Regions from separate parts of the Alteromonas sp. OM2203 genome, predicted to be linked through region 2. Evidence: predicted binding sites of a transcription regulator. Region 2 holds the regulator's gene; each other region holds the start of a gene.
The links. Region 2 encodes FliA, which starts transcription of late flagellar genes. Its sites were predicted from a motif close to CTAAAGNTNNNNNNNNNNNNGCCGATA; they were not measured.

Region 1 (5,606 bases), 600 kb from region 2:
AGCACTATCGGCCTTGCCGGTGCACGTATCTCCTTAATTCCCCACCAGCTTCACATCGCCGCAGAAGTAGGCGGTAGGCACGCGCCTCGTGTATTGCTTGCCGATGAAGTAGGCCTAGGTAAAACCATTGAAGCCGCACTGATCATTCATCAGCAACTTAAGACCGGCCGTGCAAGTCGAGTACTTATATTGGTTCCTGACTCACTAGTGCATCAATGGTTAGTGGAAATGCTCCGTCGCGTAAATCTTCCTTTCGCTATTTATGATGAAGATCGCTGTGAAGCAATTGAGGAAAGTGAAGCTTCTGATGATGGCGAGGTAAATCCTTTTGAAAACGACCAGCTTGTGCTTTGTAGTATCGACTTCTTAAGCAAAAATAAAAAGCGTCAGCAGCAAATTCAAGCTGCAACGTGGGATTTAATGGTGGTTGATGAAGCCCACCACCTTGCTTGGTCTAGCGAAGCGCCATCTGAAGAGTATCAGTGTGTAGAAGCGCTTGCTAACCAGACACCTGGTGTGCTGTTACTGACCGCGACGCCTGATCAGCTTGGCCACGAAAGCCACTTTGCTCGCTTGCGCTTATTAGACCCAGCGCGTTTTCACAGCTACGACGCTTTCTTAGAAGAAGAGTCAAAATACAGCCAATTAGCCGACGCAGTAGCGCCTTTACTCTCTGACGCCGAACCCAATGATAAACAACGCAGTAAACTCAATGAATTCGCACCAGATGTAATGGCGCATGCTGGCGATCTAAGCACATCAGAAAGCCGTCATGCGTTACTACATCAACTGATCGATTGCCATGGTACAGGGCGGATGCTGTTTAGAAACCGCCGAGCCAATATTGAAGGGTTTCCGATACGTAAATTAAACGCCTATGAGCTTGCTTTACCCGACGTTTATTCAGACGCGGTTAGTGGCGGTGACCTAACCTATTCACTATACCCAGAACGCATGGCAAGCGTAGTGAACAGCTGGACTAAACTCGACCCTCGCGTTGAATGGCTGCTTGATTTCATGCAAAGCGTTAAGCCAGAAAAAATTCTGCTTATTTGCGCCAGCGCTCGCACTGCACAAGAGCTTGGCGAGGTAATTCGCACCCAAACCGGTATTCGCCATAGCGTATTTCACGAAGGCATGAGCATTGTTGAGCGCGATAAAGCAGCGCATTACTTCGCGGATGAAGAAGACGGTGCACAAATTTTATTATGTAGCGAGATTGGCAGTGAAGGCCGTAATTTCCAGTTTGCTCATCACTTGGTGTTATTTGATTTACCAATAACGCCAGATTTACTTGAACAGCGAATTGGTCGTCTTGATCGCATTGGCCAAACACAAACGGTACAAATCCACGTGCCGTATTTAGCAAAAACCGCACAGCACGTATTACTAGACTGGTATCACGAAGGGCTTAATGCCTTTGAGAAGACCTGCCCTACCGGTTCTGGCGTATTTGATGATGTTAAACCTCTGCTAATTGGCGCGTGTTTACATCCTGACGATATGAGTGCGCGAGATGAGCTGGTGAGCATGAGTATTACGCTAAATAGTCAACTCGTCGCCCAGCTTGAAGCCGGACGGGACCGTCTTCTAGAGCTAAATGCCTCTGGCGAGGGACGTGTAGAGCAACTGCTTGAGGACATTATTGCATTAGATACAGAGCAAGATCTCTCCCGTTTTATGGGCCGTGTATTTGATGCTATTGGCGTACAGCAAGACGAAAAAGGTAACGACTGTTTTATTCTTATGCCAACGGAGTCTATGGTAAGCCAGCTCCCAGGCTTAGATCCAGAAGGCATGACAGTCACCTACAAACGCCGCATTGCCACCACCCTAGAAAACGTTCAGTTTTTAAGCTGGGACCACCCGCTTGTTCATACTGCCATAGATGTCGTACTTACTGATGTACATGGAAAAAGCAGTATGGGCTTTATTGCAGAGCCGTCTCTGCCTAAAGGCGCCTATTGGATAGAAGCGTTATTCGTACTTCAGGCACAAGCCCCCAAAGCATTGCAGCTTGGTCGTTTCTTGCCACAAACGCCAGTGCGCGTATGTTTAGATGCGCAAGGAAATCCTTCAGATCTAAGCTTTGATGTTAAGCGTAAAATTGGTCGCAAAATCTCGGCGCAGCTTTTAAAAGCACTGCAACAGCCCCTAGAATTAGCTATTGAGAAAGCGCGAAAGCTTGCACATCAGCAGGCAAATCAAAAGCAACATGATGCGCTTAACAACATGCACAACACACTAAACGAAGAAATACAGCGATTGCGCGACCTTCAAAAACGTAATCCTGCTGTTCGTGACAGTGAAATTGAATTTATTGAAACGCAAATGAATGCGCTGGATAAAGTTATTCAAGAAGCAGATGTTGAGCTAGACGCGCTGCGCATAGTCGTTAATAACCCATAATATAACGCGTCGCGCTAAACGCCTTAGTGACGCGTCAAGTAATGAGAAAATAATGGCAAACCCGAGCTTTGTTTATAACCCACCTATGACGCCTTATCTTGATATTTTGTATCAGGATGAGGATATGGTGGTAATGCATAAACCGAGTGGACTTTTGAGCGTGCCGGGTAAAGCGTTAGAGCATCGCGATTCGCTTATTAGTCGAGTAAACCGTGTATACCCTACCGCAACTGTGGTCCACAGGCTGGACATGGCGACCTCGGGTATACTGGTATTGGCGCTTACTAAAGAGAGCCATCGTCACATTTCAAAGCAGTTCGAATTAAGGCAAACCAAAAAGCGCTATTTTGCTCGTGTCCACGGCCATATTGAAGCCGATACAGGTGACGTTGATCTGCCGCTTATTTGCGATTGGCCTAATAGGCCAAAGCAAATGGTCGACTTTGAGCGCGGCAAAAAAGCGATGACCCGTTTTGAGGCGGTAGAGCGAACTGTGGATGAAAATGGCTGCCCTTACTCTTTGGTGGCGCTTTATCCTATCACAGGGCGCTCACATCAATTACGAGTACATATGCTTGCCTTAGGGCATCCAATTTTGGGAGACAGGCTTTATGCTCACGACGAGGCACTTGCTATGGCGCCTCGTTTGCAGCTTCATGCGGAAAGCTTAAGTTTCTGTCACCCTACACAGGGCCAATGGCTTCATTTTCAAACACCAATTCCCTTTAGTCAGCATCGTCCCAGTTCGCTTTCAGTTGAAACACAATAGGCTCGTTGTTTGTGAAACACCAAACCGACAACCTAGTTCATTATATTCGGCCCCCTATAGTTTTCATTTTATTTGCCGATAAACTATAGAATTGTAATATCTCGTTGTTTCACAGTATCGAAGATATCATCGTTGAGAGAATGAAAAGGCATAGCACGCTTATATGAACAGGAAATCCATCACCTTATATTTTTTTGTCATGGTGTCTATGTTCCCTGTGATAGCTTACGGCGACTTTTTCAATGATGTGAGCAATGCTTATCTTCCAGGGGAAGTTAAATCAATAATGGTCGGTGAGGCAGAGGCCCCCGTTATTGAGGTAGAGGCAAAAACCCCTTTATCTCTTGGTACTGCGATTATCTTTACCGAGCCTTTTCCCTCAAGCCTTACACTCGCAGAGGGCAACAGCCTTGCCGACTTGCTCGCTGAAAAAGGATGGCACGTAGTAATTAGCCCCGTAAACTTGCCTCTAGCCCCTACGCCTTCAGCAGATGAGGCAGCCGCTAGCACACCAGAAGATGATGCAGCACAAAACAATCAAGCTGACGAAGCAATACATCCAAGAAGTAATCAACTTACTCAATACCTTAATTTCGAAACAGCTACGTCTGCACTAACCTTGCAGGTCAACGCATTGAATAATTATTTACAGAACCGCTCTGGCTATCGCATGGTGATTGCGCAAGGCATGCTTGCCGCGACCTATTTCTCGGCGGCAGAGCTACAACCTAATTTACATCCTGACACCTTCATCGCAATCTCACCATTTTGGCCTGAAGATACGACGAATAACCTGCTTATTAATACCATGGCAAAAGCGGAATATCCGGTTTTAGATTTATCACTTAGCGCGTTTAACGATTGGGAAGCAAGTACAACATTGAAAAGGAAAATAAGAGCAAAAAATGAACTTAAAATACACTACAGACAAATAACGATCCCCAGCAGTTTTTTAGCCTTTAGTATAAAGGAAACTCAAAAAAACCCGCAAATTCAGATAATTGCAAATAACACCATTGGTTGGACACGTCATTTGGGCTGGTAATTCTCTCGTCTTCAGCCTAGTCTAAATATTCACCCAAAACAGACACCTAGGTTAATAAGGCAAATTATCAATTAGCTTAGCGAGTGAAAATTGCGAATTGGACTATACTTTAATTTAGTAAACAAAGGCGGTTGAGTTACTTGTGAGTGTTCAGGAATTTGTAGATAACAAAGCGAAACAGCTATGTTTCTATTTGAGAGCATTTTGGCAAGATGAGCTTCCTATTGAGGAGTTGGAGCTATTTTTTTGGGATAGCATGGAGGAATGGGGTCAAATTGAATTTACGTTAACCCAGCCCTACACTCAAAAGGAACGCGTTTTTTGGCATTTACTGCATCAAGTACATTATTGGAATGAAGATAAGCTTAGACAAGATCGTTTTCTTGTTGACGAGCTTACAAACTGCGTCAATTTCTTGGAAGGTTTAGGGCACTGTCCACTTGACTGTGTGGGTGTTCGTCCTTAACACCGTTCCCGTTGTGGTTTTTCTCAAACCCACAAGATACGTTGCTCTCTACTCATATACCGCTCCCTTTAGCCTGTTATCGCTACGTGTTATTAGGCAAGTATTGTTGCTAAACAATGTGGTTCATGGCTCAATACGCTTTTGAGTTACTTCCCAGGGCTGAAGTTTTGCTAACCGCTTTAAAGACTTTCAATGACAAGCGCTATCTGAATATTTTTCTGTTTGGTATTTCCAGTGGCTTTCCATGGATAATGATTAGCTCAGTACTTTCAGCCTGGTTAAAAGATGAGGGGCTCTCTCGTTCCACCATAGGACTCTTTGGAATTATTTTTGCCACTTACTCTTTTAATTTCTTATGGTCTCCCCTAGTCGACAAGGTTAAGCCGCCTCTTTTAGGTCAACGCAAAGGCTGGATTTTCGCGATGCAGTTATGCATTGTGCTTTTGTGCCTAGGTATGTCTCAACTAACTGCAACTTACGATTTGTACTATGTCGCGTTTGTAGGCTTACTGATCGCTATTGCGTCTGCTACGCAGGACATCGCCATTGACGGCTTCCGTATCGATTGCATAGATAAAGACGACAAGGATGGGTTGTCTGCAGCGTCTTCGATGGCAACGGCTGGGTGGTGGACTGGCTATGGCGGGCTTGGCGCAATTCCATTTTTTCTTGCCGATTTAACCGCCTGGTCTTGGCCTGATATCTACCTGCTGTTAGCGGCAATTATGGCGTTATTAATGTGCGCAACCCTAATAGCCAATGAACCTCTCATTGACAGGGAAGCCTTGCTTCAAAAAATCACTCACAAGACGAATAGCTCTCCCGTTGTTTACTGGGTTAGAACTACACTTGTCACCCCATTTTCGGAATTTTTTACTCGTAATGGCGTTAAGCTCGCAGCATCTTTTTTACTTTTT
Region 2 (5,606 bases):
TGCCTCTGCTGTAGGTTCTTCTATTACTAGCTCTGGCTCATCCGCAGCGGTTTCTTGTACAGGGGCGCTTAAAGAGTCGAATATGTTTTCGTCTGGCGTTTCAGGACGACTCAATTTATGCAGTGTATCAACTAACTGCGCGTCTGCAGGTTGCAGTGGCTCCTGAGCCTTCACTCGTTCAAACATTTCTACAACCACATCGGTGGCCTGCAGAATAATATCCATGAGTTCAGGGGTTAAAGTTCTTTGCCCGTTTCGCATCACATCGAATACGTTCTCTGCACCGTGGCAAATTTCGACGAGTTCTGTGAGAGAAAGGAAACCAGCGCCTCCTTTTACTGTATGGTACCCTCGGAATATTGCGTTCAGTAAATCCGCGTCTTCCGGGTTGTTTTCAAGATCAACGAGCTGTTCTTGTAATTGTTCAAGAATCTCTCCAGCTTCAACCAGAAAGTCCTGTAATATATCCTCGTCAACATCAAACGACATGCGCCCGCTCCCCTAAAAACCTAAGCTAGACAAAAGATCATCTACGTCATCTTGGCCTGAAACGACATCATCTCGTTTTTCGGCGTCAATAATTGGGCCTTCTGCCTCTACACCATCTATCTTATCGGCCTTAACACGAGATGGTTTAGTATGTTCTTCTCCATCGCGCTCGCCAAACATGGTAAGCATGTTGACTAAGCTGTCCTCCACCTCTTTTACAAGGTCAATAACGCGACGAATAACTTGCCCCGTCAAGTCCTGATAACCTTGGGCCATCAGCACTTCAGTAAGCAGTTGTGTTAGTTTAGCTGACTGAAGCGAACCTTCTTCTAATAATTCGTCTAAGTCTGCACACAACGCTTTGAATTCACCAAGCTCAATTTGGCGATTCATTAACTTTTTCCATTCTGGCATTACCTTATCGATGCGCATTGAAAGCATTTCTGCTATTGGCATGCTCGCTTCAACGGCATCCATAGTAGTATTAGCAGCTTTCTCAGTTTCTTCAATAACGTAAGTCAGGCGGGACTGAGCATCCGGAATATCGTCGGTTGCTAAGTTTTTAATGCGATCATCAATCTGAAAGTTATTTAACGCGTCATGAAGTTGACGCGTTAATTTTCCTACTTCAGCAAACAACTCAACGTTTTCTTTCATTGATGCTGCTTCAAGTAGGGCATTGGCTGAAGCGTTATCACCTTCTTCAAGATAAGTAACGAGTTGCTTGGCTTCTTCCAACGAAATTGGAACGTTTATATTCGTTGCCATCCAGTAAACCTCATTTATCTGGTGAGCGTCTGGATCAACCTAAACGTTCGAAAATTTTGTCTAATTTTTCTTTTAGCGTTGCTGCTGTAAAGGGTTTTACTACGTACCCGTTCACACCGGCTTGCGCTGCAGCAACGATTTGTTCTTTTTTAGCTTCAGCAGTAACCATAAGAACAGGTAAATGTTTAAGCTTGTCATCTGCTCGAATTGCGCGAAGCAAATCGATACCTTGCATGCCGGGCATGTTCCAGTCAGTAACAACGAAGTCAAAATCACCTTGCTGCAACATTGGCAGTGCAGTGCTTCCGTCATCCGCTTCTTGGATGTTGGCAAAACCTAAGTCTTTAAGAAGGTTTTTGATGATACGTCTCATGGTAGAAAAATCATCAACCACAAGAATTTTCATACTTTTGTCCAAAATAGCCTCCAATGAGGGGTTAATTGTTATTAATTTCTATTCTTCGTCAGCCTGCCACGACTTCATTCGTGATTTGAGTTTTAACATGGCCTGACTGTGAATTTGACTGACTCTTGACTCACTTACATCAAGAACCTCACCAATTTCTCGTAAATTCAATTCTTCATCATAGTACAAAGAAAGCACAATCGCTTCCCGTTCAGGTAGCGTTGTAATCGCTTGGGCAAGTGCTTTTTGAAAAGCGCCCTGCATCAAGTCTTCCAGCGGCGCATCACTGCCTCTACTCTGCTCAGTCGTGATTACGTCCTCCGACACACCCAAATCTTCTATTCCGACAAGTTTGCCGGCATTTACTTCATTGAGCATTTGGTGATAATCCTGCAAGCTTACGTTAAGCTTTTCAGCAATATCAGAATCTCTTGCATCCCTTCCGGTCTCACCTTCTACTTGGGATATAGCTTCCGAAATAGCACGTCCGTTACGATGGACTGAACGAGGGGTCCAGTCTCCTTTGCGTATTTCGTCTAGCATTGCACCGCGAATACGGATGCCTGCAAAGGTTTCAAAGCTAGCTCCCTTAGAGCCATCAAAATTTCGTGCAGCTTCCAAAAGCCCAATCATGCCTGATTGGATAAGGTCATCAACAAGAACACTTGCAGGCAACCTAGCCATCAAGTGATGCGCTATACGCTTAACCAATGGCGCATGTCTTTCGACTAACTGCGACTTATCGGTTTGTTGTTGATAAGCGGCTGCCTTGCTGTTCAACGCTGATTTCCTACTGCTTTTTCTGCAACAAGTTGTTCAATAAAAAATTCAAGATGTCCGCCTGGCTGAGCCGGGATGGGCCATGACAATGCTCTACTAGCAAGTTGTGTTATGGCCACTGCGGCTGGAGAGCCTGGATAGGCATCTACAATAGCCGTTTGTTTTCTTACGGCTTTACGAATATTTTCATCAAATGGAACCGTTGCCACTAATTCTAGTGCAACATCCAAAAAACGCCCTGTCACTTTACTTAATTTACTAAATAATTCTTGGCCTTCACGCACGTCGCGCACCATATTAGCCACTACCTTAAAACGAAAAACGCCATGTTCGCGATTTAAGATTTTTATTAGGGCGTAGGCATCGGTTAGTGAGGTAGGCTCGTCGCAAACCACGACCATGATATCTTGAGAAGCCTTCGAGAAGCTCAATACCATGTCTGAAATTCCAGCAGCAGTGTCGACAATCAGCACGTCTATCGGCGTTCTTAGCTCGCTAAAAGCGCGGATCAAACCTGCGTGTTGAGTTGGGGACAACTCTGCCATCGACTGCGTGCCAGAGGTGGCCGGCGCAATCTTGATCCCGTGCGGACCGGTGACGAGAACATCGTCAAGGGTACATTCACCTGAAAGCACATGAGATAAGTTTTTCTCTACGCGAAGTCCTAGCATAACATCAACGTTTGCCAGACCGAGGTCCGCGTCAAGTACCATGACTCGCTTACCCTGCTTCGCCATAGCGATAGCGGTATTGAGAGTAATATTTGTTTTACCAACGCCACCTTTGCCTCCGGTGACGGCGATAACCTTGATTAACCGTGATTGCTTCATTTTTCTTAAGCTACTCGCTTGATCGTCAATCATACTACTTATGCTGTTTTAATTGCGTTGTTACCACTAGTATGATTCAAACCGTACTTTTTATAAAGCTTTGCAGCAGCGGAAACTAAAGATTTCGCCTCTGCAATCTTAATGTCTTCTGGCACTTTCTGACCATCGGTGACATAGCTAACCGGTAGTTGGTACTCAACGGCAGCGCTCAATACCTCTCCCAAAGAGTAGCATTCATCTAACTTCGTGAAAATACAGCCACTTAATTCAATATCATCATACGCTTGGATGATTCTTTGAAGCGCTGGATATTGGGTATTGGCTTGCGCCACCAAATATTTTTTCACTTTAGGCATTTGACCGTTGTCAAATTGCTTAATTTGTTTAATTAATCGACTATCGCGCTGACTAAACCCTGCCGTATCGATTAATACTAGTCGCTTATGACGAAGTTGGAATAATAAATCGGCTAACTCTTCACTAGTCTGCGCTTTTCTTACCGTACAGCCAATAATTTTTCCGTATGTCGCTAGCTGCTCATAGGCAGCTATTCTATACGTATCTATGGTGATCATAGCGACTGACTCTGCACCATACTTTTGCGCATAACGGGCTGCCAATTTGGCAACTGTTGTTGTTTTACCTGTTCCGGTAGGACCAACCAACGCAACCGCACCTTGTGAACTAAGTATATCGTTCCCCGTCACATTTATGCGATTAGCCAATAGGTTAAGAAGATAAATCCACGCGTCACGTTCGTTATAGTGAGCTGGCGTGTAATTTATTAGCTGATTAGCGAGAGCATTGCTCAACCCCATATCAACTAAACGCGTGGTCAAGTACTGGTGAACTGGTTTTTGACGCTTATTTTTTGCTTCCATAAGGTCAGCAACTTGATATTGCAGAACGTCCCGTAGAGACGCAAGCTCTTCTTTTATTTGTGCAAGTTCTGCCGATTGTGTCATTGGCGCTTCGCCAATGCTTGAGGCTTGGTGGTCAGGAAAGGGTAAGTCATTAGCACGATGACCAGCACTCTGCTGACTTTCCACATCATCAATAAATGCATCAGAAAAATCCAAATGTGACGCTATCTCGTTGGCGTGCTTTGCATTAGCTGACATAGGTTGAGGGCGTTGCTGGATGTGGTTTTCAGCAACGTTAGATAATGTTCCTGGATTGGCTGTCGCAGCCGCAGCACCATGCTGTTTTTCTAATAAGGCTTTTAGGCTATCTGGACCGTCGTCGCCAATTATTTCACTCAAGCTTGGCGTAGCCTTTTGACCAGGCGCTTTTGAGGCAGCTTTAGGAACAGCGAGTTTTGCATCGGGCTCTTTATCATAAGCTGCAACAAGCTCTATACCATCAGCCACTTTGCGGTTTGACATGATAACGGCATCACTGCCTAACTCTGCTTTAACCTGGCTTAACGCCTCACGCATATCTTTGCCGAAGAAACGTCTAATTTTCATTGCAACCTCTCCAATCACCCAGCGTCAGATTATTGACCAACCGAACTGACTATTTTTATTTGTTTGTCATCAGGAACTTCTTGATAAGACAGTACATGAAGCCCAACAACCGAATATTTTAAGAAGCGAGAGAGTACCGGTCTCAGCATGCCAGATGTTAGAAGCACAGCAGGCTCACCTTCTAACTCTTGTTGCTGACTGGCTTGTTGCAGTGATTTTTGCAACTTATCTGCCAAGCCTGGTTCAATACCAGCACCGTCTTCGCCACCTGCTTGAAGTGACTGGTGCAACATCTGTTCCAACTCTGGCGCCAAGGTTATGACAGGTATTTCTTTCGCCCCTTGGGTTATCTCTTGAACAATAAGTCGTTTAAGTGCGATACGTACCGCAGATACAAGTACATCAGGGTCTTGACTGCGAGTACCATACTCACTTAGGGTTTGAACGATGGTTCGCATATCGCGAATAGGCACACCTTCAAATAGCAATGTTTGCAGCACTTTCACCACTGTACTAAGCGGAAGAATATCAGGTACCAAACCTTCAACAAGTTTAGGGTGCTGTTTGGCTAGCATATCAAGAAGCTGCTGGGCTTCCTCGTGCCCAAGTAACTGATAGGCGTTGTTGGTCAACAGCTGACTCAAGTGGGTTGCTACCACGGTCGCCGCATCCACAACCGTATAACCCAATGTCTGCGCATGCTCTCGTTTGTTTGGTTTAATCCATACTGCATCCAGGCCAAATGCTGGGTCCTTGGTTGCTCGTCCTTCTAGTTTACCGAAAACCTGTCCAGGATTAATGGCAAGCTCTTCGTCATGACTAATCACTGAATCACCAATAGTAACGCCTAGCATGGCAATGGTG
Region 3 (5,606 bases), 1.1 Mb from region 2:
CGTCAGGTATGGGGGAAAATGCAGAGTAATAAACCCGACGTAGCTTTTGTTCGCTATAGAGTTTAACGCTGGTTCCCAAAATGATTTTGTCATTCGAATCATCCGCACCAATGATCATTTGGGTCGACTGTCCACCAGGCGCAAAGCGAGGAGGGCGTTTGCCCGAGTGTGTTTTATCGACATTATGTTCCGTTATTTTGTCTTTAAGCGTATTCATCGCCCCATGAATCGCGCCAAGGTCTTTCTCTGGAGCATATTTATTTAATGAAGGTTGGGTTGGCATCTCGACGTTTATACTTAATCTATCTGCATATAAACCGGCCTCAGCCTGTAATTCGGGCGAGGCGTTTGGAATGGTTTTAAGGTGTATGTAGCCCTTGAACCCGTGATCGAGACGCAGGGATTTAGCAATGCGCACCATACTTTCCATTGTTAAATCTGGTGAGCCAACAATACCGGAGCTAAGAAATAAGCCTTCGATGTAGTTACGTTTATAAAAATTAAGGGTTAAATCTACCGTCTCCTTCACTGAGAAACGGGCACGTCGTACATTGCTAGATACTCTATTGATGCAATAGTGGCAGTCGTAGATACAATAATTCGTCATTAATATTTTCAATAGTGATACACATCGTCCATCTGGGGTAAAACTATGGCATATACCTGAGCCACCAGTTAGCGAGCCTATACCGGTTTTATCAGTTTTGCCTGCCTGACGCTTACCTGCTGAGCCGCTTGCACAGGACGCATCATACTTAGCGGCGTCTGAAAGAATTTCGAGTTTTTGTATCAGTTTGTCATGCATTGCAGATTAAACTTCCTCTTAGCAAAAGCAGATGTAGAGATATCTCACCTAAACATTTTGCTGACATATTTTATTTAAGAAATAACCACTCGCGTTATAACATGTATATATATACAGTACAAATGTGTTATGTTTATCTGGAGGGAAAGCAGTAAAACCCGTTGAGCGAATGTTTAGTAATAGAGGTTGATAAGTGGGCTTAAGATTGTCCTAGTGAAATAAAAGGCAAGGGATTGATGAATAGCCTAAAAACCGATGTATTGTGAGAGTTCGTCTCGAAGATTGACGTATTTCTCTTTATAGGTTGCTTTGAGCGTCATGTCGTCTATTAACTTAAATAGACGCTTACACTCATTAATCAAGTTTGCATCGGCTTTACCCTCTTTCACCGCTATTTGAAGAAGACATTGAAGTAGGTTGAGTGCAACACCGGTATTAACAGGTGCAAAGCCTTGAGCAAGGGCAAATGAAGCCTTAGCTCGCTCATAGTCCTTTTCTTGGTAATGTTGAATGCCCTCGCGATTGAACTGCTGATAGCTAGCTAGGCTTTTTTGCGCGTCTTGAGACTGTTTTCTTAGCATACTCGCACTATTTTGGTCGAGCTCATCGTCCCGTGATTCTAGTAATGCGGTTAACTGAACCGCGTCATCGAACTCACCCAATTTAAACATTACATTTATACTATCAGGGATATATGCTGTAGGAACGTCAGTGTACTTTTCATCTAGTAAGTTTTGAGACAAGGCTAAATGTCGCTTTGCGTCTATTAACTTTCCATCTATCGCGCTTATTCTGGCGTTAACAATTTTTCCAAAGATACTTATGTCAAAGTCGCGGTCTATTTTTTGAAGATGATCATCAAATTTTCCCCGCTGCAGTGTGAGAAGGGCTTCTTGTTGATACTTGTTGCGCTGTTTTTTATCTTCTGCAAATTCCGCAATGTCTAAATAGCTTCTGATAATGCCGCACCAATGAAGGCTGTTTTTGTGAACGGTACGTTTTGATAAATCCCAAATAGCTAAACTAGAGCTTGCTGCGAGTAGCAAATCCTCATTATCTCTGCCAATCTCGCAGGCTTTAAAATGCCTTGGCAGCGAATAGGGAGAAAGTTTAATTGCTTCCTTGATAGCCTCTAATGCTTTTTCACCAGATGTGATAGCTTGATAGGCCTGAGCAAGAATATCGTGTGCATCTGCATTAAATCTGTTGCGCTTGAGGGTCTTCTTAGCCACTGAAATAGCTTTTTCGTAATCTTTCAATTGAAGGTAGGTTTTACCAATCGCGACTTGAGCCCAGAGCACAGACTTTCCATCTATGTAGCTATTTAAAACATCAAGGGCTTTTTGAGGCTGATCGATTCGCCAATATAACTCTACCAAGAGCTGCTCGCAGTGACCTTTATAATGAGACGGCGCATCTAGGAGCGCTTCAATATGGTCGATAGCGCTATTGAGTTCTCCTTTATTAATCAGTGTATAAGCTTCTTTTAAGAACTCGCGTTTTTGAAAAGCACGTACAATTCTAGATTTTAACTGTACCTGTGAAAAGGGTTTGATAAGAAAGTCATCTGGACGACGCTCTATTGAGCCTAACACTATCGGTCGTGCGCTATCGGCGCTAATTAGAATAAACACGGTCGTTGGACTAATGAGACTGGCCGTGCGCAGCTCCTCGATTAATTCATATCCATTTTTGTTGTCTGCGCCTAGATGAAGATCACAGATGATGATATCGAATTTATGCTTTTTACAAAGTGATACCGCTTGTTCTGCTGACGATTTAGTGACCACGTCAGACACGCCCATAGAGTGCATTAATCCCTTGAGGAGAAGGAGGAAAGGTCGTTGATCTTCAACAATCAATACTTGTTTGTTGCTAAATTGCATTTCGCATCCGTGAATGAGCACACCTAGGCCTAGTAGAAGTATATCTAACTTTAGAAAATAAGCTTAAGAAAAACATTATCTTGCCGAAAACATAAGTATGCAAATTAAGTAATAAAAATGGATGCCATTAGACACCCCCGCTGCTAACGACAATACGCCTATCGACCCCAGTATTTACTGGGAGCGAAGCGGGGTGCTTGCTCGCGCATCAGCGCAAGGTGCACTTTTTTCCTTATACCTTGCCATGCAGCAACACAGTGTTGCGGAGCCGTTTCAAATTGAATCGGCAAATTCAGGCCTAGAACAACAAAATAGCGTAAAGGCACAACTTGCCTCATTAAATCATTACAGACGGCCGTCACTCGCTGCGAGCGAAAGTGAATGGAAAACAATGCACGTTATGCCTTTGCTTGTTGCACAGGACTATGCCACAGCGCGATTGTACATGGCATTAAAACCCGCACCTTTAGCACAAACCAACGATGAAAAGCGTCTTCCCGATGACGTAATACACAACTGCAGCCTCGCTACGCAAAAAAGACTGAAAAAACAATATGCTAATTCAGTTAAAGAAGACAATACATTACTCTATGATATTCTCTCTTCACAACACGGTGAAACTGACTCTGCAAATCCTGAACACCTAAATTCAACGTCCTTTAGAAGTATGGCTTAGCACAACACCGTGCACCGTGAACACTCAAAAAGCATTCACTAGTACCAGTCCGCACAGATAATTACATCTGTCCTAGTTTTTAACCATTAGTTTTGTTATATTGCGCGCCGCATTTTTGCACTGGTCTTACGCTCCAATCAGCAAAGGTAAAAAACTATGTCTAAATATATTGTTTGCGCAATGTATAAATTTGTTGCGCTTGAAAACTTCAAAGAAATACGTCAACCGCTACTTGAAGCCATGGAAGCAAATGGCATCAAAGGCACTCTTCTTCTCGCTCACGAGGGTATAAACGGCACTGTGTCGGGCACCCGTGAAGGTATCGACGCTTTACTCGCTTATTTGAACAGTGATGAACGTATTAACCCAATTTCCTTTAAAGAGTCACTTCACGACGAGCAGCCGTTCTACCGCACTAAAGTAAAGCTTAAAAAAGAAATTGTGACTATGGGCGTTGAAGGTATCGACCCTCGCCAAACCGTAGGTACATACGTTAAGCCTAAGGACTGGAATGCACTAATAAGCGACCCAGATGTAACGGTAATCGACACCCGAAACGGTTATGAAATAGAAATTGGTACGTTCAAAAACGCGGTTGACCCAAAAACTGAAACCTTTCGCGAGTTTCCAGAATACGTAGCAAAAGAACTAGACCCGTCTAAAAATAAGAAAGTTGCAATGTTTTGCACTGGTGGAATCCGCTGTGAAAAATCTACCGCTTATTTGAAAGAACAGGGGTTTGAAGAGGTCTATCATTTAGAAGGTGGCATCCTTCAGTATCTTGAAGATGTACCAAAAGAAGAGTCGCTGTGGGAAGGTGACTGTTTTGTATTTGATAACCGCGTAGCCGTTAATCATGACTTAGAGAAAAGCCATTACGAGCAGTGTTACGCATGTAGACTCCCTATAACGGAAGAAGACAAGCAAAGCGATAAATACGAGCCAGGCGTAAGCTGTCCTCATTGTTATGGTACACATACTGAAGATCAAATTGCTCGATTTAGAGAGCGTGAAAAACAAGTTCAGCTAGCGAAAGAACGCCAACAGGAACACGTTGGAACTGAAGCGCGTTTAACCATGGAACAAAAACGCAAAGAAAAAGCGGAAGCTCAACGTTTACGCGCACTTAAAGCGAAAGAAAATCAGGCATAGACAGCCAGAAAGAAGGGCGTTACACTCGTGTTTATTGCAGTTGAAATTAAGGAATGCGAGTGAGCACTCAACTTTCAGAATCTAAAATTGAAGAAATTAGGAAGGACTTTAGCTTTTTCGATCGTGATGGCAATGGCCAAATCGATTTGCCAGAGTTCATCGAGCTTCTAACCGTTATTTCGCCAAAAACTAAAGCGAGCCACGTACAAGAGGGCTTCAAGATTATCGATAGTAATGACGACGGTTACATCGACTTTGAAGAGTTTTTGGAGTGGTGGCAAGAAGGGTGGTGGGAGTACTAGGCCAAGGCTTACTGTTGCCATCATTTGCCAGAGGTTTCCTTACGCTCTTTTTAATGCGCAAGTGAAACTTAAAATCGTACACAGAACATAAACAAAAACGAGTGCTTTTTAAAAAGTACTCGTTTTTTTATGTTACCAATCAGCACTGTATATATTATTAGCTTTTGCCGCTTCCACTTCTAATGGTGCTTTATCGTAACCATACTCAGCCATGTCAAAAAAGTGTTGGGTAACCACTTTATCTAGGCTGGCCCTTTCAACTTGTAGTACATGTACTAGTTCATGGGCTAATTTTGGCCTGGTCAGTTCGAAGTCTTTACGAGCGTAAATCGAATAACCGAAAACTTGTGCATTGTTTGTGATGCCTTCACCAACGAGTCCAACCGCCTGGCCGAATACTTTAAGAGCAAAATTTTCGTAAGGATAGGGGACATCGTCAACATAAACAATTCTGACTTTTTCAGGGTGTTTGATGCCAATTTCTTTCGCCAACGACCGTTCCTTGTTATTTAACGGTGTACCAATTTCAATCCCTTTCTCATCTGTTTCCTGCGCCCAATCTATATATTGGGGTAATAGCACGCTCGCTATTATCTTTTCATAAAAAAGTGCGGTAATAAGGAATATAGCAACCAACAATAACGACATAACTTTAAGAAATTTCATGTTTTCAAAATCCGTTTATATAAGGCTTCAATGCCTTAAAAGTCACTGGCTTGTATTAGTGGAGTAGTTTACTAAGTTAATTATTTTGAACGCGTAGTACAGCATTTACTGGAGACGGA
Region 4 (5,606 bases), 440 kb from region 2:
AAGAGCCCCACATATATGTATGCGGTTTGAACCCGCATGCCGGAGAAGATGGGCATATTGGCACTGAAGAAATTCATACAATTATTCCTGCGCTCGATGAGCTTAGGGAAGAAGGGCTAAAGATAACTGGACCTTTACCGGCCGATACCATCTTTCAACCTAAATACTTAGAACATGCTGACGTAGTGCTTGCTATGTATCATGACCAGGGCCTTCCCGTGTTAAAATACAAAGGTTTTGGGGCATCTGTGAACATTACCTTAGGATTACCCTTTATTCGCACTTCGGTCGATCACGGTACTGCGCTAGATTTAGCGGGTACGGGAGAAGCCGACGCCGGCAGTTTTAGAAAAGCATTGGAAAAAGCCATTGAGCTTGCATATCACCAACAATGAGTAAAACACATTTAGGCCATACGGCCAGAAAGCGATTTGGACAAAATTTCTTACATGATGAATATGTTATAGGAAAAATTGTCGCCGCAATCGCGCCTAAAAACGAACAAAACTTGGTAGAGATTGGACCTGGTTTAGGTGCGTTGACAGACCCCGTTTGTGAAGAAGTAGACGCACTAACGGTTATAGAATTAGACCGCGACTTAGCAAAGCGCTTACGCCATCATCCGTTCAATGGTGATAAACTCACCGTTATTGAACAAGACGCGATGACCATGGATTTTGGCTCACTGGCCAAAGAGATGCCGGTAAAAGACAAAAAGCTTCGCGTGTTTGGTAACTTGCCTTACAACATCTCAACGCCGTTGATGTTCCACCTTTTCGACCATGCTCACTGCATTGAAGACATGCACTTCATGCTACAAAAAGAAGTGGTTAATCGTTTGGCTGCAGGGCCTGGGTCGAAAAATTACGGCAGGCTTTCCGTCATGGCACAATATTATTGCCATGTTATCCCGGTACTGAATGTGCCGCCTGGTGCGTTTAAGCCACCACCAAAAGTCGATTCTGCGGTAGTGAAGCTTGTGCCACACCAGGCACCGCCTGTTGACGTTGAGTCTGTGAATACACTCGAACGTGTTTGTGCTCAAGCCTTTAATCAGCGCCGTAAAACCATACGCAACTCACTTAAAGATTGTTTAAGTGAAGATGAAATTCGTGAACTGGGTCTCGACCCTACTTGTCGCGCTGAAGTTTTATCACTCAACGATTTTGCCACACTGGCTAATGCAGTAACGGCAAAAGAGAGTCAACAAGAGCAATAGCCATATTCATGGATGTACTTGATATTAAGGTGCGGGTAAAAACCCGCCACCTCCCAGAACACCTTCCGTCAGATTCAAAGCAGTTTGCCTTTGCGTACCACATCACAATTGAGAACAATAGTGATAAAACCGTACAGCTTATTAATCGCTATTGGAAAATAACTGACGCAGATGGCAAGACGTCGGAAGTACAAGGCGCAGGTGTGGTGGGTAAACAACCCATATTGAAAGCTGGCGAGCAATTTGAATATACGAGTGGCGCAGTCATTGACACCCCAGTGGGTAATATGGAAGGCTATTACGAGATGGAGTTAGAAGACGGCGAGCGTTTTCGACTTCCAATCGATATATTTCGTCTAGCTATCCCTAGTATTCTCCATTAAGGATTTTATGTCTCACGGAAACACTTACGTCGTTGGCGATATTCAAGGCTGCTATGATGGTCTTCGTCGCCTTCTTGATAAAGTTAAATTCGATGACACAAACGATACGCTTCTTGCTGTAGGCGACTTAGTTGCCCGGGGAGAAGACTCCCTAAATACGCTACGCTTTTTAAAATCCCTCGGTAAAAATTTTCATAGCGTGTTGGGCAATCATGATTTACATCTGCTCTCGGTAGTTAATGGCATACGAAAGTCAAAAAAGTCAGATAAATTAGAGCCACTGCTTAAGGCATCAGACTTACCTGAACTTGTTGACTGGCTACGACGCTTTCCGTTGGCAATGAAAATTGACGATCGCTCGGTAATGATACATGCGGGGCTTTATCCTAAATGGTCTATCGAACAAAGCATATCTCTTAGCGACGAAGTCAGCGAAATTTTGATGGCTGATAACTATGCTGACTTTCTGGAAAGCATGTACGGGAATACCCCCGATAATTGGTCTGAGAACTTAGAAGGCGCAGAGCGACTTCGCTTTATCGTAAATGCGTGTACTCGTATGCGATTTGTTTACGATAATGGCACACTCGATTTTAATAACAAGTCCCACCCTAGCGCCGTGTCTCATAGCACGAGCAACACAATCATGCCTTGGTTCGAGCGTAAAAACACTCAGCTTTCATCTGAACAACGGGTTGTTTTTGGTCATTGGGCAGCGCTTTCTGGCCAAACTAACAGCCATCAATTTATAGGGCTAGATACGGGATATGTTTGGGGACAGAGCATGACCTTACTGAATTTAGACAACTCATTACAAGTTGCAATCGACGCTTAAAAAACACAAAAGACAACTTTAATACCAGTCCGCATAGATAATTCCCCCCTTACCGACGCTACTTTTAAAAAATAACTGGTATTACCAGCTAAATTTTGCAAATTATTTTTATACTAAGTGACTAAATAAAATAAACATTAAGTTATTGTAGCCGATACAATTACGTCAGTTAGTAACGATGATGTTTAATTATCTTCTCTGCTTAAGAACAATACTGCAGCTTTTAAGCGCTATATTTTGTTGGCTGAGACGGGTAATATCGTTAGAGATAAAAATAAAAACACTCATCCAGGAGTTCCGATGAAAATAACGGTAGCCACACGCGTAATCGGGGGATTTGTCGCGATTAGCGCACTTCTAATCGTCATTAGTGTTGTTTCACTTTATAACCTCAACTCAATAGGTTCAGCCACTGAAGAAGTTAACGATGTTGCGCTTCCAACAGTAGCGGGCAGTAACGCGCTTAAAGCAAGCTTTCTTAACATGGGTCGCCTGACCTTTGAAAGCTACATTGAAGAGAATTTAAGTGAGTTGAAAGACAAAAGAACGGCTTTCAATTCGGCAAAAGATACCTTCGAAAGTGAATATAAAAAGCTAGCACTGGCAGTTAACAACGAGCCTGAACTAAAAAATACGCTTAGCTCAGTACGCGAGTCTTACGAGAGTTATATCACTAACGTTGAGGCTATGTATAAAAACCACCAAATGTACCTTGATTTGCGCAACACGATTCAAGACAGACTCGGTGACGCTGAAGATAATGCTGACGACGCATCAACGTATCTACTAGACTTTTCAGATTTAGACAGTGTTCAGCGCGACGCAAACCTTCGTAGGGCAGCCGAGGTTGGCGGTCAGCTAGAAACTTCATTGCTTTCTTTGCTAACTGTATCTTATGAGTACATTAAAACTCAGACAATAGTACGTTCACAAACCTTGGGGAACGAAGTTGATCTTGTGGTTGAGAAAGTGGTAACTCAGCTGAGCGACATGATGCAGACCGCGGGCGGACGCGACGATTCGGGCACGCTTGATGACATTAACGATCTGGTTAATAACGCAATTAACGCGATCAAAGCAAACGACGGGGTAATGCAGCTTCACGTTGATAGATTAGAGCGCAGAAACGACGCTGAAAAAGGGTTAAACGCGTCAGATGACAATATTGCACAAGGTGTTGTAGCTCTAGAAAACCTACTTACGCTTGCAGATAAAAAAGCATCGCATGTGGAAAGTCAGGTAAACGGTGCTATCACAACGGGTAACACCGTTGTAATTGTGGTGGTATTAATTTCTATCGCCGTGGCGGCAATTATCGGTTTCGCAACAGTGCGCGCTATCACACGCCCCCTTTATCGCGTAAACGAGCTACTTACTGTTGCTTCATCAGGCGACCTCACACATCGTTTAGATGACTCTGCACAGGACGAATTTGGTCTTCTAGCGCGAAACTGTAATACGCTAATTGGTAACCTAAAAGAGCTTATCACTGCGATTAACGTGCGAGCGGAGCAGTTAGCTGCGGCGTCAGAACAAACGTCAGCGGTTACGGCACAAACTACCCATTCTATTCAAGATCAAAAATCACAAATTGGCCAAGTGGCCACGGCGACGACAGAAATGCACTCAACGTCGCAACTGGTCGTTCAGAATGCTGAAGATACACTAAGCCAAATTCGCCATGCAGATGCAGAAGCGGAAAACGTTCGTAAGATTTCTCTTGAAAATAAAAACACGATTGAGATCTTATCTCGCGACGTACAGGAAGCTGCTGACGTTATCAATAAGCTTCATCAAGACAGTGCGAGCATTGGCGGGATCCTTGACGTTATCCGCGGTGTTGCAGACCAAACCAATTTGCTAGCGTTGAACGCGGCTATTGAAGCTGCACGTGCAGGTGAGCAAGGCCGAGGCTTCGCGGTAGTTGCCGATGAAGTAAGAACCCTTGCCAGCCGTACGCAGGAGTCAACCCAAGAAATCAATGCCATGATTGAAGTACTACAAGCTGGGGCTGAGAAAGCTGTAGCGGTAATGGATCAAGGTAAAGAACAAACCGCGGCCTGCGTTGCGCAAACTGAAAAAGCAACCCAAGCACTGGATATCATCACCGATGCGGTGCACAAAGCACATGACGTAAGCTCTCAAATTGAGCAGTCAGCGCGTGAACAGAACACAGTGTCGCAAGAAATCAGTGAAAAGCTCGAAACCATTGTTGGCATCGCTGAAGAGACTACAGCAGGTGCACAACAAACGTCTGAGTCTAGCCATGAAGTGGCTCGCCTTGCTGACGAGTTACAGCAGTCTATTAGGCAGTTTAAAGTGTAATCTTGCTCAACAGACTATTTTAAAAGGGGCGCGCGCCCCTTTTTTTGTTTTTAGCTTGCCGAAATCAATCCATCCATCTTCTACCGCTGCGCTTCACTGTAAATATAAATGAGCATAAAAAGCTGGAAACACGTAATAAGAATATGAGTTTCTAACTTTTTTAAATAATATGTTTTTACGTCGAATTAGCCTTATTTCTGCATTAACCGTTTTTTGGATACCGCTTTCCATGAGTCATGCCGAGCCTTCGTATTACAAAGACACAGAAACACTTTCTTACGCCGTCATCGAAACACTTTCTGACGATACGGAGATTAGACACTATGAAGCGTCTATGGCCGTAGAATCGTCTGGTAATCAAGACACCGGGGCTTTCAGGCTCTTGTTTAATTACATTTCAGGTGAAAACAAAACGAACACTGATGTGTCAATGACGTCACCTGTAGAGGTTGGCAATAATGCCACAAAGATTTCAATGACCTCCCCTGTAGAGATGTCATCGTCAGAGAAAATGATGTTTTTCTTACCGAGTAAATACAGTGCTGAGAACGCCCCTTTGCCAACCCATAAAGATGTATCTTTAGTCACCGTGCCAGAAAGAACGGTGGCTGCAATTCGGTACTCTGGGCTAAACGGTGATGATAAAAAAGAGGAGTTTAAAAATAAACTGCTTAAAACGTTGAGCGATAACAATATCAAGGCGGTCGGAGCGCCCAGTTACATGGGGTATGATTCCCCTTTTACGCTTCCTTGGAATAAACGCCACGAGATCATCGTTCCTGTAGAAATTAAATAAACCAGTCTAGCCTTAAAAAAAACGGCCGCTTTCATAAGCGGCCGTTTT

Region 1: ACM0P2_RS02750 (DUF3530 family protein) is a predicted target of FliA. The motif match lies at 3,233-3,259, and genes of this name have one in related genera.
Region 3: ACM0P2_RS10305 (VC2046/SO_2500 family protein) is a predicted target of FliA. The motif match lies at 2,754-2,780, and genes of this name have one in related genera.
Region 4: ACM0P2_RS03340 (HAMP domain-containing methyl-accepting chemotaxis protein) is a predicted target of FliA. The motif match lies at 2,568-2,594, and genes of this name have one in related genera.

Annotation. Positions count from the first base shown of each region.
Region 1 covers NZ_CP183209.1:605,881-611,486, reverse strand. The annotation lists gene rapA (RNA polymerase-associated protein RapA) at 1-2,409, shown strand, start outside; gene rluA (bifunctional tRNA pseudouridine(32) synthase/23S rRNA pseudouridine(746) synthase RluA) at 2,462-3,178, shown strand; gene ACM0P2_RS02750 (DUF3530 family protein) at 3,342-4,223, shown strand; gene ACM0P2_RS02745 (hypothetical protein) at 4,366-4,689, shown strand; gene ACM0P2_RS02740 (AmpG family muropeptide MFS transporter) at 4,815-5,606, shown strand, end outside.
Region 2 covers NZ_CP183209.1:1,201,008-1,206,613, reverse strand. The annotation lists gene ACM0P2_RS05370 (chemotaxis protein CheW) at 1-489, opposite strand, end outside; gene ACM0P2_RS05365 (protein phosphatase CheZ) at 502-1,257, opposite strand; gene cheY (chemotaxis response regulator CheY) at 1,292-1,675, opposite strand; gene ACM0P2_RS05355 (RNA polymerase sigma factor FliA) at 1,712-2,443, opposite strand; gene ACM0P2_RS05350 (MinD/ParA family protein) at 2,440-3,306, opposite strand; gene flhF (flagellar biosynthesis protein FlhF) at 3,312-4,742, opposite strand; gene flhA (flagellar biosynthesis protein FlhA) at 4,772-5,606, opposite strand, start outside.
Region 3 covers NZ_CP183209.1:2,304,587-2,310,192, forward strand. The annotation lists gene ACM0P2_RS10295 (putative DNA modification/repair radical SAM protein) at 1-805, opposite strand, end outside; gene ACM0P2_RS10300 (response regulator) at 1,051-2,691, opposite strand; gene ACM0P2_RS10305 (VC2046/SO_2500 family protein) at 2,813-3,367, shown strand; gene ACM0P2_RS10310 (rhodanese-related sulfurtransferase) at 3,524-4,519, shown strand; gene ACM0P2_RS10315 (EF-hand domain-containing protein) at 4,573-4,821, shown strand; gene ACM0P2_RS10320 (hypothetical protein) at 4,954-5,487, opposite strand.
Region 4 covers NZ_CP183209.1:757,239-762,844, reverse strand. The annotation lists gene pdxA (4-hydroxythreonine-4-phosphate dehydrogenase PdxA) at 1-395, shown strand, start outside; gene rsmA (16S rRNA (adenine(1518)-N(6)/adenine(1519)-N(6))-dimethyltransferase RsmA) at 392-1,219, shown strand; gene apaG (Co2+/Mg2+ efflux protein ApaG) at 1,228-1,602, shown strand; gene ACM0P2_RS03345 (symmetrical bis(5'-nucleosyl)-tetraphosphatase) at 1,610-2,437, shown strand; gene ACM0P2_RS03340 (HAMP domain-containing methyl-accepting chemotaxis protein) at 2,738-4,762, shown strand; gene ACM0P2_RS03335 (SOUL family heme-binding protein) at 4,992-5,558, shown strand.